4 regions of the Neotabrizicola shimadae genome follow, and region 4 is predicted to be linked to each of the others. Evidence: riboswitches for the same ligand, from Rfam matches in the RefSeq annotation. Region 4 holds a riboswitch; each other region holds the start of a gene.
The links. A riboswitch is a leader RNA that binds a small molecule or an ion and turns the genes downstream of it on or off. The one in region 4 is predicted to bind cobalamin.

Region 1 (3,726 bases), on a different replicon from region 4:
CTGCGCGCCGGTGGCACTGCTGCTGACCGACTGGTGCGATGGCTCGACGGGATGGAGACAGCAAGCCGGACCGCGATGCGGCACCTTGACGACATCGAGGCTTGGTCAGCGCGGTCCGAAACCGAGATGGTCACGCTCTCGGGCAAAACGCCCCCAGCCTTGCGCGCAGTTCTGACCGAATGGCCCCTTGTCTCCGCCCCAATGGCCGAGGCAATCACCGGCGCCAGTCGCGCGGCCGTTCAGCGGAACATGGCCTGGATGCAGGCGCGAGGTTTGATCCGAGAAGTGACCGGGCAGGGAAGATTTCGCATGTGGTGTGCACGCGCAGCCTAGGTTGCCTTCTCTCACCCCGGCTCCGTCAAACCGTCAGCATCGGCCTTCGCGCCTGCTTCTGGCAAAAGCCACAAGAGTGCGATGGCCAGCACCAGCCAACCGATCAGGTTCACGCTTAGCACGCGCGCCGCATAGAGCGCCGCAAGGTCGGGCGGCACTGCCGGGGCAGAAACGGGTGGCAAGGGCGCTCCGAAAAGGTGGGGTGCCAGGATCAGGGCAAGGCCCGCGAGCCGCCCGGGCCAGGACCGCAACCCCGCAGCAAAGAAAATGCCGGCAGCCGTCATCGCGACAGTCGCAACCCACCAGAGTTGCCGGTCCGCCAGTTCCGCTGCCTCCATTCCGGGCAGTTCGGGCGGAAGGTCGATTGCAGGCGCAAGGGACAGGACGGCAAAGCCGATAAGGCCGAGGGCTGTGGCCGGGATCCTCCCGCCGCCGGGCAGAGCCCGGAACGCGGTCAGGCCGGCTCCGGCCAGCAGGCCAAAGCCCGCCCAGGTGAGGATCAGGGTCAGGACCGTCAAGCCATTGCGCACAAGCAAGTTGTCCGTATTTTCCGCGCCCTGCGCATCATGGCCGGGCGTTTCTAGCGGGTTAGGTGCAGGGTCGGGCTTGTTGCTCTCGATCCCGATCAGAACGAGTTCGCCCGTCTCATACCGTTCAGCCTCGACGATCAGGGGTTGGATGAGAAAGAACTGAAAAACGGCAGCCACGAGGCCCGCGATGGCACCCGCGATTACCCCGCCGGACAGCAAGGTCTTTGTCATGTCGATTATCCAGAAACGTCAGTGGCAGGGAAAACCGGTCGCATGACGTGTGTCATGCGTTGCAGCGTGCAATGCGTCAGGCGAAGCAAAACCAGCGGCAAAGATCAGCACTGCGCCAATAAGCGCGCTGGTCAGGATTGGTCCGAACTGGCTCTTCGATTGCTCCGCTGTGGCGGACAGGATTCTGGTGGACATGAAGGTTCTCCGCCCGTCACACCCGACGGGATTAGGGTTGCGCCATCGCTTGGCCGGTCTCCTGGCTCGCGGATTAACACAGTCCTTCGCCTTCCCGGGCATTGGCCCAGTGGCACGATGAAGGACCGCTACCGCATACAGTCGCGGGGGCGGCTGAGGCCTTGGGCGCCGCAATTGGGTCCGCCCTTCCTCATTCCCGATTGAGTTCCAGGACTCTGCGCCCCTTGAACACCAAACAGTGAGAGCTTTGCGCCGAACCCCCGCGAAGTCAACTGACTACCGGGAGTGAAAATGCTGCACCGGTACTGCTTTGCCGCTCTGCTGTGTCGTGCAATCAGATCCATGCTCCACCCCGTGCCCGAGGTCAGCCAGGATTGGGCAGTCGGGCCGGTGATCGCCGCAGCATGCGTCGGCTAGGTGGCGCAGTGTGTCGATCATGGCCTGCATCTCGCGCACCTTCCGTTCGAGGCCGTCGATCTGGTCCGTCGCAAGGCGTTTCACATCCGCGCTTTGACGGGTCCGGTCGCGCCAGAGTGCCAGAAGCTCTTCGATCTTCTCGACCGAAAAGCCAAGGTCGCGGGACCGACGAATGAACCGCAGCATCTGCACTTCAGTCGGAGAGTAGACGCGGTAGCCTGATCCGGTCCGCCCTGCGGTGGGAATAAGGCGAATAGATTCGTAGTAGCGGATCATTTTGGCCGACACGCCCGAGGCCTTTGCCGCTTCACCAATGTTCATGATCATGCCTCCTTCAATGCACAACTGCGGCCTGGAACCGCCGCAGCCGGAGGGCGTTTCCAAGAACAAAGACCGACGACAAGGCCATCGCGGCGGCAGCGAAGATCGGTGACAGAAGAACGCCGAAGCTCGGCCACAGCACGCCCGCGGCAACAGGGATCAAGGCAGCGTTATAGGCAAAGGCCCAGAAGAGGTTCTGCCGGATGTTGCGCATCACGGCCTTGGACAGCGCGATGGCGTCCGATACCGCCGTCAGGCGACCGGTCATGAGCACGACGTCCGCCGCCTCGATTGCTACGTCGGTCCCCGTTCCGACAGCAAGGCCAACGTCAGCCTCGGCCAGGGCCGGGGCATCATTGATGCCGTCGCCGACATAGGCGAGCTGTCCCAACGCCTTCAGTCGCTTGACTGCGGCGACCTTGCCGTCCGGCAGCACTTCGGCCACGATCTCGTCGATGCCGAGTTGGCGGGCGATGGCGCCTGCGGTGCGGGCGTTGTCGCCAGTGATCATCGCAACTTTCAGCCCCATAGTGTGCAGGGCGCGGATTGCCGTTGGCGTGGTCTCCTTGATCGGGTCCGCGACAGCAAGGATGGCAGCGAGTTTGCCGTCGATGGCGGCATAGAGCGGCGACTTGCCTTCGTCTCCCAATCGAGCGGCAGTATTCCCAAAGGGCGATACGTCAATCCCCAGTCGGGCCATGTAGCGATCAGCGCCGATCTCGATCCGCTGCCCGCCCGCCTGTGCAGTGACGCCGAAGCCGGTAACGGAGTCGAAGGCTGTGACGGCGGGCAGGGACAAACCTTCGTCTTCTGCGGCCTTTACGATGGCGCGGGCGATCGGGTGCTCGGACTTCGCTTCGACGGCTGCCAAGAGTGACAGAACGGCGGCGCGATCGAAACCTGGTGCAAGATCGAGGTCGGTGAGGCTCGGCCTGCCCTCGGTTAGCGTGCCGGTCTTGTCGAGTGCCACGACCTTCACTCCCTGAAGAGACTGGAGCGCCTCGCCCTTGCGGAACAGCACCCCCATTTCGGCCCCGCGCCCGGTGCCCACCATGATCGAGGTCGGCGTGGCGAGGCCCATGGCGCAGGGGCAAGCGATGATCAGCACGGCTACGGCATTGACAAGACCGAAGGTCAACGCGGGGTCGGGGCCGAAGATCAGCCAAACGGCAAAGGTCAGTGCTGCAAGCGCCATCACTACCGGGACGAACCACATCGTGACCTTGTCGACGAGTGCCTGGATCGGCAGCTTGCCGCCCTGTGCCGCCTCGACCATGCGAATGATTTGAGCGAGCATCGTCGCCTCGCCCACCGCGGTGGCGCGGAACGTGAAGGCACCTGTCTGGTTTACAGTCCCGCCGGTTACCCCATTCCCAGCGGTCTTCTCCACCGGCAGCGGCTCGCCCGAAATCATGCTCTCGTCGATCCAGCTTGCGCCAGTCATTACCTCGCCATCGACTGGCACCCGCTCACCGGGACGGACCTCGACGACATCTCCCGGGCGCACCTCGGAAACAGGCACCTCGACCACCCCGCCGCTGCGGATCACCCGGGCTGTCTTGGCCTGTAGGCCGACCAGCCGCTTGATCGCCTCGGACGTGCGTCCTTTGGCGCGCGCTTCGAGGTAGCGACCGAGCAGGATCAGCGTGACGATCACCGCCGCCGCCTCGTAGTAGACATATGTTGTCCCGGCAGGCAG
Region 2 (3,726 bases), 810 kb from region 4:
CACCGATTGCAGCGCCGCCCCGACAAGGCCAAGCCCCGCCCCGACCAGCCCCGCCAGCACCACCCGGGGAAAGCGGATCTCCCAGACGATGTTGGCACGACCGGCGTTCCAGTCCGGGGTGACCACGCCCGGCAGGATGCGGTCCAGGGCGACGCCCCAGACCGTGCTCAAGGGAATGGCCACCGCCCCCACTGACACCGCAACGACGGCCGATATGAGCAGCACCGCGGCCGCCGCAAGGGCGATGCCGGTGCCGGTACCGATCTTGCGGGTTAGCGATGCGGGGGCGGCGGCGTCAACCATGGCCTATTGCCCCCAGAAGCCCGCGACCAGCTTTTCCACCGCCTTGATGTTGCGGGGGCCTGGCGTCGCCTCGACATATTCCAGAACGACGAAGCGGTCGTTCTTCACCGCGTCGATATTGGCGAAGGCCGGGTTCTCTTTCATGAAGGCAATCTTCTGCTCGGCCGTGACATCGCCGTAGTTCACGATGACCACGACCTCGGGGTTGCGCTCCACCACCGGTTCCCAGCCGATCTCGGCCCAGCTTTTTTCCAGGTCGGACATGATGTTGACCCCGCCCGCCGCTTCGATCAGCGCGGTCGGCATGGCATAGGCGCCGGCGGTGAAGGGCGCCTCTTCGCCGCTGTCATAGACGAAGACGCGCAAGGGAGCGCTACGGTCCACGCCCGACGTCACTTCCTCAAGCCGCGCCTTCCAGCCTGCGACCAGATCCTGCGCCTTGGCCTCGACCCCGAAGATGGTCCCCAGGTTCAGGATGTCGTTGTACATGTCATCCATGCTGGACCTGGCCTTCGGGCCGATGTGGATGCAGCTTTCGGTCAGCTCGTAGGTCTTGATGCCCAAGGGTTCCAGCGTCTCGGGCGTGACCTCGCCACCGACCTTCATGCCGTAGTTCCAGCCGGCGAAGAAGAAGTCCGGCTCGGCGCCGGCCAGCACTTCCTTGGTCGGATACTTGGCCGACAGTTCCGGCAGTTCGGCCACGCCCGCGCGCATTTCCTCGTCCAGCGTCTTCCAGCCGGAGATGCCGGTATAGCCAACCATCTGGTCGCGTAGGCCCAGGACCAGCATCATCTCGGTCAGGTTCACGTCGTTCGAGATGGCGCGGGTGGGGGCAGCGTCGAAAGTCACCTCGCGGGCGCAGCTTTTCACGGTGACAGGGTAGGCAAGCGCCGAGGAGGCAGACAGAAGGAAGGCGGCAAGCGAAAGACGGATCATCTTGGGGTCCTTTGGATCAGAGGTGGAAGGAAAAGCGCGGGGCATCGCCGGTGCGGTCGATGCGCGCACGCACGTTGAAGGCCTGGGCGAGCGTCGCCTCGGTCAGGGCCATTTCGGGTGGGCCGTCGGCCAGGATGCGGCCTTCACGCAGGATCAGCATGCGCTCGGCAAATTCGGCGGCCAGGGTCAGGTCATGCAAAGTGGCAATGACGGTCAGGCCAAGACCCTTCAGCAGCGCCAGAAGCTCCAGCTGGTGGCGGATATCCAGATGGTTCGTCGGCTCGTCCAGCACGATCACGCGCGGCTGTTGGGCCAGCGCACGGGCAACCATGACCCGTTGGCGTTCCCCGCCCGACAGCGTGCCGAAAGCGCGGCCGGCCATGCCGGCCAGGCCCATCCGCAAAAGGGCGGCCTCGATGATCGCGGCGTCCTCGCCTCCGGGCGTGGACAGACCCGCGCCCCAACCTCGCCGATGCGGAAGGCGGCCAAGCGCCACGATCTGCCGGGCGGTCAGCGCGAAATCGGTGGGTTGTTCCTGCAGCACGGCGGCAAGCTGGCGCGCAGCCTCGGGTGCGCCCATCAGCCAGATATCCTTGCCCATCAGCCGCACGGTGCCCCGGCGCGGCGCCTGGTGGCGATAGATCAGCCGCAGAAGCGAGGATTTCCCGGCCCCGTTCGCCCCGCAGATCGCCATGATCTGACCCTGTGGCACGGCAAAGCTGATGTCGGCAAGGATGTCGGGCCGCCCTTTCGGGCCCCAGGCGACGCCGGAAAGCTCAACCGCGTTCACTGGATCGCCCCTTCGCGAGTGACGATCATCGCCGCGGGAATCCGCGCCAGCGTGTTGTCGCAAAGCCGCGGGGGCAATCACGTCCAGACATCCAGCCGTCCTCCAACGCTGCGTAAAGGCGCGAGAACTCGACCAGATCGTCAATCGGCTGGGCCGGGTCGATGTCGCCGAAGAGCCAGGTCGCCTTGGCATTGGCCCGCCAGCCGACGACACAGGGCCCGCCGTGTTCGGGCACGCAGCCTGCAAGACAGGCGGTGCCCGACACCTCGAATTCGTCACCAAGGCCCGCCGCCGCGATGGCCGCTCGCAGCTTCTTCAGAAGGGCAAAGCCCGGCGCGCAACTGCTGCTCTTGTGCTTGCAGGCCTTGCAGACCAGAATCTGATGCGGCGCGGATTGCGCCACGGAATAGGCAGGTGCGCTCACCGGCCGCCGCGGTTGATCGTCCATCGAAGTCTCCTTCCGGGGCACCCCGCCCGGTGGTTGCTGACGTCGATGGCAGGTCTCCTGACTCACGGGTCTGGGCTTGCCCCACCTTCCCAGCCTTCGTGTCCAAACACGTATGGCCAGTGGCATCGGGGGTCGCTCGCCGCTTACAGTTGCGGGGGCAGTCACGGATTTGGCGGCTGATGCCTACACCACACCGTATTCCCTTTTCACCCGGCCGCGCGTGGTTTGGCCGGGAACCATCAGTCGCGAACATGCAGTCGTCGACAGGCCGGATCAAGTCCTGTTCCGACCGGACAAAACCGCCGAACGACATTGCACCCTCTTTTGATTCGCGCTAGATCAAAGGTTATAGTATAACATAACAGAACGAACCATGCCCTCCAGCCAGCAAGATCCCCGCCTTCCCGTCACCGTCCTGTCCGGCTTTCTCGGGGCCGGGAAGACAACCCTATTGAACCACGTGTTGAACAACCGCGACGGACGCCGGGTCGCCGTGATCGTCAACGACATGTCCGAGGTGAACATCGACGCCGACCTGGTGCGCGAAGGGGCAGAGCTGAGCCGGTCTGAAGAAAAACTGGTCGAAATGACCAACGGCTGCATTTGCTGCACTCTGCGCGACGACCTTCTGACCGAGGTGCGGCGGCTGGCCTCCGAAGGTCGCTTTGACTACCTCCTGATTGAAAGCACAGGGATCGCCGAGCCTTTACCGGTAGCGGCGACCTTCGACTTCCGTGACGAAAGGGGTGTCAGTCTCTCCGATGTTGCGCGACTTGATACGATGGTGACGGTCGTGGATGCGGTGAACCTGCTCAAAGACTTCTCCAGCCACGATTTCCTGGCCGACCGGGGCGAAAGCCTTGGTGATCAGGACAACCGCAGCCTCGTGAACCTGCTGACCGAGCAGATGGAATTCGCCGATGTCATCGTGCTGAACAAGGTCGCGGACGCCACGCCTGCGCAGGTCGATGCCGCCCGCAAGATCGTTCGCGCCCTGAACCCCGACGCGCGCGTGATCGAGACCAGCCATTCCCGCGTGAATCCGGACGACATCTTCGACACCGGGCTCTTCGACTTTGACGAGGCGCATACCCACCCGATGTGGGCCAAGGAGCTGTACGGTTTTGCCAATCACACGCCGGAAACCGAGGAGTATGGCATTTCCTCTTTCGTCTACTACGCCCGCGAGCCCTTCCACCCGGCGAAGATCCATGCCGTCCTGAACGGCCCGCTGCCGGGTGTGATCCGC
Region 3 (3,726 bases), 1.1 Mb from region 4:
CGTCGATGTTGTTGCTGTTCCTTGCCTCCTGTGGAGGCGGCAACTTTTCGGCGCCGCGCAATGTCGAGGATGCCTGCGCCATCGCGCGCGAGCGACCGCAGTACCTGCGGGCGATGGAAGCCACCGAGCGCAAGTGGGGCGTGCCCGTCCATGTGCAGATGGCGACAATCTACCAGGAGTCGAGTTTCGTGGGCAACGCCCGCACGCCGCACCGCTATGCGCTGGGCATCATCCCGATGGGGCGCCAGTCTTCGGCCTATGGCTATGCCCAGGCGCTGGACGGCACCTGGGAAGAGTATCAGGACGAGGAAGGCGGCCGCGGCGCCAAGCGCGACAACATTCGCGATGCCACCGATTTCATGGGCTGGTACATGGATGGTTCGGCCGAACGGCTGGGCATCTCGAAGACGGATGCGCGGTCGCAATACCTGGCCTATCACGAGGGCCGCACGGGCTTTGCCAATGGCAGCTACAACAACAAGCCCTGGCTTGTGGACGTGGCGAACCGGGTGGGCGCGCGGTCTGCGCGCTACGAGGTTCAACTGCAGGAATGTCGCTGACCAGGCAGGGCGTCCCGGCCCGGAGGCCGGGTCAGGTGGCCGTCGCAAGACGCTCGACGCCGGTGTAGCCGGCGGCGCGAAGGATTTGCGGACCTTCAGGCGGCACGCTGCCAGGCGCGAAGATCAGCGCCCTGGCCGGACCGGAATGGGACCGTGCAAAGCCCAGGGCACCCAGGGCGCGGGCGAGGTCGGCGGTCGGGTCGGAGGCGGGTCCGCGCCGGGCCTGGCAGCGACGCGCGCTTTCGCTGGCGAGCGCGGCGCAGCCGGCAAGGCCGGGCGCATTGGACCAGTCCGAAACCAGGTCGGAGATGTCGGCGTAGTCGCAGTCTTCGGCCCGCGTCCTTTCGGGCGGACCCCAGAAGCCGACAAGAAGCTCGGCCCTCGGCGGCGGCGGCAGGCCCATCAGCACCTCGCCCTGCCGCGAGGCCCAGAGATGGCGGTCGGGGTGGTCCAGCATCAGCGGGTCGCTGGCGCCTTCGGCGCGAAGGCAGGCGCGCACAAGGCAGCCGCGCGGGCCGGCGTATCCTGCAAGGCGTGCCACGGCCAGAAGCGAGGCGGTGGACATGCCGGTGCCCGACCCTGGCACGAAGCGCGGTTTCAGCAGGTAGCGCCCCTTGGGCGGCAGGCCCAGATCGTTCAGGAAGCGGCGCAGGCGGGGCAGGGGGATGAGCCCCGCGCCCTGGCCGAACCGGCAGGCCGCCAGCGCACCGGCCCGGCGCTGGCCCGCCAGGCCGGTGACCGCGGGCAACAGCGTGACAAGGCCGACCGGCCCGGCAGGGCCGATGCGGCCCTGGAGCCATTCGCCGAAATGGCAGGGCAGGGCGACGCGGGCGCCGGGGGGCAGGGGATCAGCCGTCACGCTGGCCCCAGCCGTCATGGAACACCAGGTCTTCCAGCGGCAGGCGGCTGCGCCAGCCGCGCGCCTGCAGTTCGGGCTCGGCATGAAGCTCGTCGACATGGCCAAGGCACAGATAGGCGACAGGCACGACCTGATCGGGCAGATTGAGGATCCGTTTGAGCGCCCCCTCGCGGAAGATGCTGACCCAGCCGACACCGATACCTTCGGCCCGTGCCGCGAGCCAGAGGTTCTGTACCGCGCAGACGGTGGAATAGAGGTCCATCTCGGGGGCATGGGTGCGGCCCAGGATGACCGGGCCGCCCCGGCTGCGGTCGCAGGTGACGCAGAGGTTGACCGGCGCGGCGGTGATGCCTTCCAGCTTCAGCGCCGAATAGAGCGGCCGGCGTTCGGCCGGAAAGAGCGTGGCGGCCTCGGCATTGGCCTCGGCGAAGGCGGCCTGAACCCGGCCCTTCACGCCGTTGTCGCGGATGACGATGAAGTTCCACGGCTGCATGAAGCCAACCGAGGGCGCATGGTGGGCGGCATCCAGAAGCCGCAGCAGGGTGGCATCGTCCACCGGACGCGGGGTGAACTGGCTGCGCACGTCGCGGCGGCTGTGGATGGCACGGTAGACCGCGGCGCGGTCGGCCTCTGGAAAGGGGGGGGCCGCGACCAGCGCGGCAGAGGCGGGTTGGGCAGGACTGGACAATCGGTTCCCCTGTCGTCGAAACGGGGTACAGGTCGGCCAGCCTGCGCCCCGGTTTCGTCTGGCCGGTCTTCTGACTCGGTTTCCTCCGGCGCCGCGCCTTCCCGACCGAGGTCAGTGGCATCTGCGGCCCCGTCCACCTTACAGCGTTGGGCACGTTGCGGAGTTTCACCGCATTCCCGATTATCCCGACCCTCGCAGGCCGGGCACCAGACCAACCCCAGATACCGCCGAGCCCGCACGGGCGCAATCGCCCTTGCGGCCGTGGCTTGGGTCACTCGTCGGGCAGGTTCTCGCGGAAGATGACGTGCTGGCGCGGCTGGACCGGGGTGTAGGGCAACCCGCGCACACCGGCGATCAGCGTGGCCAGCGCCTCGCGCGCCTCGACACGGGCGTTCTGGTCGATCACCGCGTCCATCGTGCCGTCCAGCAGCAGCGCCTTGTTGCCCTCGGTCGCCTCGTGGCCGATGAGCACGACGCGCTGCGCAAGCCCGCGATCCTTCATCGCCCGGCCGATGCCGTAAGAGCCGCCGCCGACATTGTAGATCGCGGCAAGGTCGGGGTGGCGGTCGAACAGCGCCATCGCCTCGCGCCAGGAATTCTCGCGGTCGTCCAGCATCTCGCGCAGTTCCACGATCTGCAGGCCGGGGAATTCCTCGTGCAGGATCTGGCGGAAGCCCATCTCGCGCTCCTGATGCCCGCGGTAGGACAGGGAGCCTGCGAAGAGCGCCACCTTGCCCTGGCTGCCCGTGCCGAGGAAGCGGCCCATCAGATAGCCAGCGAGGCGGCCCGCCTGCCGGTTGTCGGTGCCGATATAGGCCGCGCGGGGCACGTTCTGGATATCGGAGCAGAGGGTGACGATCCTGACGCCCGAGGCCGCCAGCCCGCGCAGCGCCTCGCGCACGACGGGATGGTCCAGCGCGATGACGCCGAGGCCGTCGACGGCGCCCTTCATCCGCGCCAGCCTTTCTGAAAGGGCCGCGGGATCGAAACCTTCGATGGTCTCGACCAGGGTTTCCACGCCGTCCAGCGCCGCGGCCTGGGTCTCGATCTGTGCCTGAAGCATCCGGATGAAGGAATTGGTGCCCTGGGGCAGCAGGAAGGCCAGCCGGACCGCTGGCGTCGAGGGCGCGCTGACGGCGACATAGCCAAGCCGCTGTGCAACGGACAGGACGTGCTGTCGCGTGTGTTCCTTGACGCCGGGCCGGTCGTTCAGGACGCGGTCGACAGTGGCAGGGGAAACCCCGGCCTCGCGGGCGATGTCGGTCAGTGTGGCGCGCAGCATGACGGTCTTCCGGATGTTCCCGACCAGCAGCTAGGGCCAGGGCGAGGGCGGGTCAACAGGGTGACGGGGGCCGCGCCGGGACACACTGATTTAAAAGACATCATTGCGCTGGCGATTCGCGTCATCTGGTGGCCGGTTGGCCTCGCGCTATGGATCGCCTGATCCTTTCTGCAGTCGCAAATCATGCAGCTTCTTGATGTCATTGCGGCAATCATCGACGAAACGTGCATGAGGGCCTCGAGAATCTCGCAACTGCGGCATCTTTCCTTCAAGAATAGAGCATCAAAATGATGTTTAGCATATAACAAATTGATTGACACTTGCCGCCGAGTCGCCG
Region 4 (3,726 bases):
TTCGGTGGGAACGCTGTCGATCCGTCGCTGGCTGCGGCCCGTGGCCTGGCAGAACATGCCCGAGGCACTTCTGCCGGAGCCGCTGCGCGGGGTTTGATCCCGTTCCGCCTGGCATGAATCGGCGGGGGGCTGGCCCCCGCCGCTACATCCGCCGGAGCAGATAGATGTCCATGATCCAGCCATGCCGTGCCCGCGCCTCGGCGCGGGTGGCAAGGATGCGCTCCGATACCTCGGCCAATGGCCCGGCGAGGACGATTTCCTCGGCCATGCCGACATAGGCGCCCCACCAGATCGTCACGCCCTCTGACGGGATCGCCATGAAGGCGCCGCCGGCGTCCAGCATCACCGCCAGCGTCTCGGCGCCTTCGGGCCAGCCATGGTCGCGCAATTGCCGGCCGGTGGTGATGGTCACTGGCCCGCCGATGGTGTTCAGGGGAATGGCATGGGCGGCGGTCAGTGCCTGCAACGAGGTGATGCCGGGGATCACCCGCAGATCCGGCGCGGGCGACAGCCGCGCAGCAATGCGAAGGGTGCTGTCATAGAGCGACGGGTCGCCCCAGACCAGAAGCGCCACGCGGGCCGGGCGGGGCGACCCCATCGCGGCTTCCCATACGCCGGCGATGGCATCGTGCCAGCCGTCCACCCTTTCGCGGTAGTCTGCCACCGCCTCGTCGCGCACCGGCAGGTCGAACTCGGCCACCAGCGTCGCCGGATTGGTCAGCACCTCGCGCAGGATGGCGCGGCGCAGTTCGGCCAGATCGGCCTTGCCCTCACCCTTGCGGGGGATCAGCACCAAGTCGGCCGCGTTGATTTCGCGGATGGCCTGAAGCGTCAGGTGGTCGGGGTTGCCGGTGCCGATGCCGATGAGCGAAAGCGTGGTCATCTGTCTTTCCATGCAAATGGGGGGCCGAAGCCCCCCAAGCCATTCCTGTTCGCCAAGACGGATCAGGCCGCCGAATAGAGCCGCGGCGTGACGAGGGCCGAGCCCTTCAGGGCGTGCAGGCGCTTGGCCACGGCCAGAACCGCCACATCCACCAGCGGCTCGATCGCCACAACCAGGATATAGGCGGCGCCGAACGAGGCGATGCCGGCAAAGGTCGAGGTTGCGAAGCCCTCGCCCCAGAGCACCCAGAACGCCACCCAGGCAATGACCCCGCCCTGGTAGGCGAAGGACAGCTTCAGCACGTCGGTGTAGCCCAGGTCGACATAGGCCGTGCCGGCAGGGATGGTGCGCTTGGCCAGCGCGGCGATGCCGAACAGCGGCACCAGAAGCGTGGTGACGTTCATGCCGTATTGCGGCAGGTCGAAGGGCGCGAAGAACAGGCCCTGGATCAGGAGGCCGAGGGCCAGGCCGATGGCCGCAGGCGCGGCGCCCAGGATCAGGAACAGGGTCGAGCCGAGGATGAGGTGAACCTCGGACACGCCGACCGGATAGTGCGGCAGAAGCTCGAAGAAGCTGAAGACCAGTCCGGTGGCAATGACGCTGCGCAGGGCAAGCGAGCCGATGCCGGATTGCCGGGCGGTGTCGACCGCCAGTTTCAGCGTGTAGCCCCCTGCGGCCAGAGCGGTGACGGCGCCGAGCGCCAGTTTGGCGCCATGTACGACGCCGGGTTCGATATGCATGTTCGTCCCTCCTGACCGTCACACCCGACGGCGGTTGTTGTTTCCTGCCTGGCCGGTCTCCTGGCTCGCGGGTCGTTGAGGGCATCCGCCTTCCCGGTCCTTCGGGGACCAGTGGCCTTCCAGATGCCCGCTCGCCGCTTACAGTCGCGGGGGCGGCCGGGGCAGGGGGCGCCGCTTTGGTCCGCCCCTTCCCCGTTCCCGTTTCAGCCCCTGATGCTTTGCATCGTCGGGGCACCATGCGCGTCCTGTGTGGACCCGTGGGTCACGCCGGTCAAGGCGGATTGCGGCATCCGCAGGGTCGCAGGCGACCTAGCCGGCCAGCGGCCCGTAAAGGATGAGCCCCGGTGCCTTGCCCGCCTCGGCCCTCTCGGCCAAGAGGGCTACCAGCGAGGCGAGCGTGCCGCGGGTCAGGCTTTCCTCTGGATGGCCAACCGATTCCGCGAGGATCGCGGGGGTCTCGGCCGGCAAGCCATGCGCGGCCAGCCTTTCCACCAGGGCCGGCAGGGTGCGCTTGCCCATGAAGACCACGGTGGTGGCCTGCGGATCGGCCAGCGCCGCCCAGTTCAGATCGCCCGGCAGGCCGCCGGTGACATCGGCGCCGGTGATGAACTGCACGCGCCGCGCGGCAAGCCGGCGGGTCAGCGGGATGCCCGCTGCCGCCGCCGCAGCAAGGGGAGAGGCCACGCCGGGCACGATCTCGAAGCCGATGCCTTCCGCTTTCAGTGCGTCGATCTCTTCTTCCAGCCGCCCGAAGAGCCCCGCATCGCCGGATTTCAGCCGCACCACCTTGGCTCCGGTGCGGGCGTAATCCACCAGAAGCCGGCTTACATGGTCCTGCTTGGGTGAGGGGCGTCCGGCGCGCTTGCCCACGCCCACGAGGTCGGCCTCGGGCCGGGCCAGTGCCAGGATCGGCCCGGCGGAGAGGTCGTCGTACAGCACGGCATCCGCCGCCTCGATGCGCTTGACCGCGCGCAGCGTCAGAAGCTCGGGGTCGCCCGGGCCGGAAGAGACGAAGGAGACGAACCCGCTCATGCGGCCCTCGCGATCAGGTGGAAGAAGCTGCCGGTAACGCGGCCGCGCCGCGCGCCGGTTTCGGCAATCTCTGTGCCCGTGGCATCGGTCACGCGGGCCAGCGGGTCGTCGGGCTGGGACAGGATGGTGGCATAGTGGAACTCATGCCCGCGCAGGCGCGCGCCCTGTTCAGCGCCGGGGATGGGCGCCAGAAGCTCGGCCAGGCGGTAGCCCAGGTGCATCTTGCGCTTCTGGAAGCTGGTTTCCAGCCCCAGAAGCCCGGCCATGCGGTGCCGCGTGCCGTCCTTGTCCACCAGCCCTTGACCGAGCGCCATGTAGCCCCCGCATTCGCCATGCACGGGCCGCGTCTGGGCAAAGGCGGTGAGGCCGGCGTGGAACCGGCCCGCTGCGGCCAGCCGGCCTGCGTGAAGTTCGGGATAGCCCCCCGGCAGCCAGCAGACATCGGCCGAAGCATCGGGCGCCTCGTCTGCCAGCGGCGAGAAGGGCAGAACCTCGGCCCCCGCCGCGCGCCAGGCGGCCAGAAGATGCGGATAGACGAAGGAAAACGCCGCATCCCGTGCCAGGGCGATGCGCTGGCCGGGGGGCGCGGTCTGTCCTTCAACCTGGACTGGATGCCCTACGGGAGGCGCGGCGCCCGCAGCCGCCACCAGAGCGTCCAGGTCAAGGTGGCGCGCGACGAAGGCCCCGGCGCTGGCCAGGAACCCGGCGAGGTCGCTTTGCTCTTCGGCCTGCACCAGGCCCAGGTGGCGTTCAGGCAGGGTGAGCGATGGTTCGCGGGGCAGGGCGCCGAACACCCGGATGCCCGCCGCTTCCATCCCCGCCCGCACCAGCGCCTCGTGCCGGGGCGAGGCGACGCGGTTCAGCACCACACCCGCCACGGCCACATCGGGGCGGAAGGTGGCGAGGCCCCGGGCCACCGCGGCGGCCGTCTGGGCCTGGCCGCCCACGTCCAGCACCAGAACCACCGGCCAGCCCGTCAGCGCCGCGATGTCGGCGCTGGCGCCGGTGCCCCAGGCGCCGGGTGCGGCCACGCCGTCGAACAGGCCCATCGAGCCTTCGGCCACCACGATG

Region 1: it holds a riboswitch for cobalamin, as region 4 does, so the genes downstream of both, JO391_RS21030 (CbtB domain-containing protein) here and JO391_RS08225 (energy-coupling factor ABC transporter permease) in region 4, are expected to answer to the same signal.
Region 2: it holds a riboswitch for cobalamin, as region 4 does, so the genes downstream of both, JO391_RS21525 (DUF1636 family protein) here and JO391_RS08225 (energy-coupling factor ABC transporter permease) in region 4, are expected to answer to the same signal.
Region 3: it holds a riboswitch for cobalamin, as region 4 does, so the genes downstream of both, bluB (5,6-dimethylbenzimidazole synthase) here and JO391_RS08225 (energy-coupling factor ABC transporter permease) in region 4, are expected to answer to the same signal.

The regions. Positions count from the first base shown of each region.
Region 1 is NZ_CP069372.1:39,121-42,846, forward strand. Features, by position in the region: gene JO391_RS21020 (hypothetical protein) at 1-333, shown strand, start outside; gene JO391_RS21025 (CbtA family protein) at 345-1,094, opposite strand; gene JO391_RS21030 (CbtB domain-containing protein) at 1,113-1,289, opposite strand; cobalamin riboswitch at 1,324-1,540, opposite strand; gene cueR (Cu(I)-responsive transcriptional regulator) at 1,566-2,027, opposite strand; gene JO391_RS21040 (heavy metal translocating P-type ATPase) at 2,041-3,726, opposite strand, start outside.
Region 2 is NZ_CP069370.1:2,518,743-2,522,468, forward strand. Features, by position in the region: gene JO391_RS12210 (FecCD family ABC transporter permease) at 1-303, opposite strand, end outside; gene JO391_RS12215 (ABC transporter substrate-binding protein) at 307-1,239, opposite strand; gene JO391_RS12220 (ABC transporter ATP-binding protein) at 1,256-2,029, opposite strand; gene JO391_RS21525 (DUF1636 family protein) at 2,055-2,477, opposite strand; cobalamin riboswitch at 2,508-2,733, opposite strand; gene JO391_RS12225 (GTP-binding protein) at 2,851-3,726, shown strand, end outside.
Region 3 is NZ_CP069370.1:2,792,289-2,796,014, reverse strand. Features, by position in the region: gene JO391_RS13660 (transglycosylase SLT domain-containing protein) at 1-560, shown strand, start outside; gene JO391_RS13655 (propanediol utilization protein) at 592-1,419, opposite strand; gene bluB (5,6-dimethylbenzimidazole synthase) at 1,409-2,107, opposite strand; cobalamin riboswitch at 2,151-2,333, opposite strand; gene JO391_RS13645 (LacI family DNA-binding transcriptional regulator) at 2,379-3,389, opposite strand.
Region 4 is NZ_CP069370.1:1,705,195-1,708,920, reverse strand. Features, by position in the region: gene JO391_RS08235 (aldehyde dehydrogenase (NADP(+))) at 1-97, shown strand, start outside; gene cobF (precorrin-6A synthase (deacetylating)) at 143-883, opposite strand; gene JO391_RS08225 (energy-coupling factor ABC transporter permease) at 946-1,623, opposite strand; cobalamin riboswitch at 1,657-1,877, opposite strand; gene cobA (uroporphyrinogen-III C-methyltransferase) at 1,933-2,655, opposite strand; gene JO391_RS08215 (cobyrinic acid a,c-diamide synthase CobB) at 2,652-3,726, opposite strand, start outside.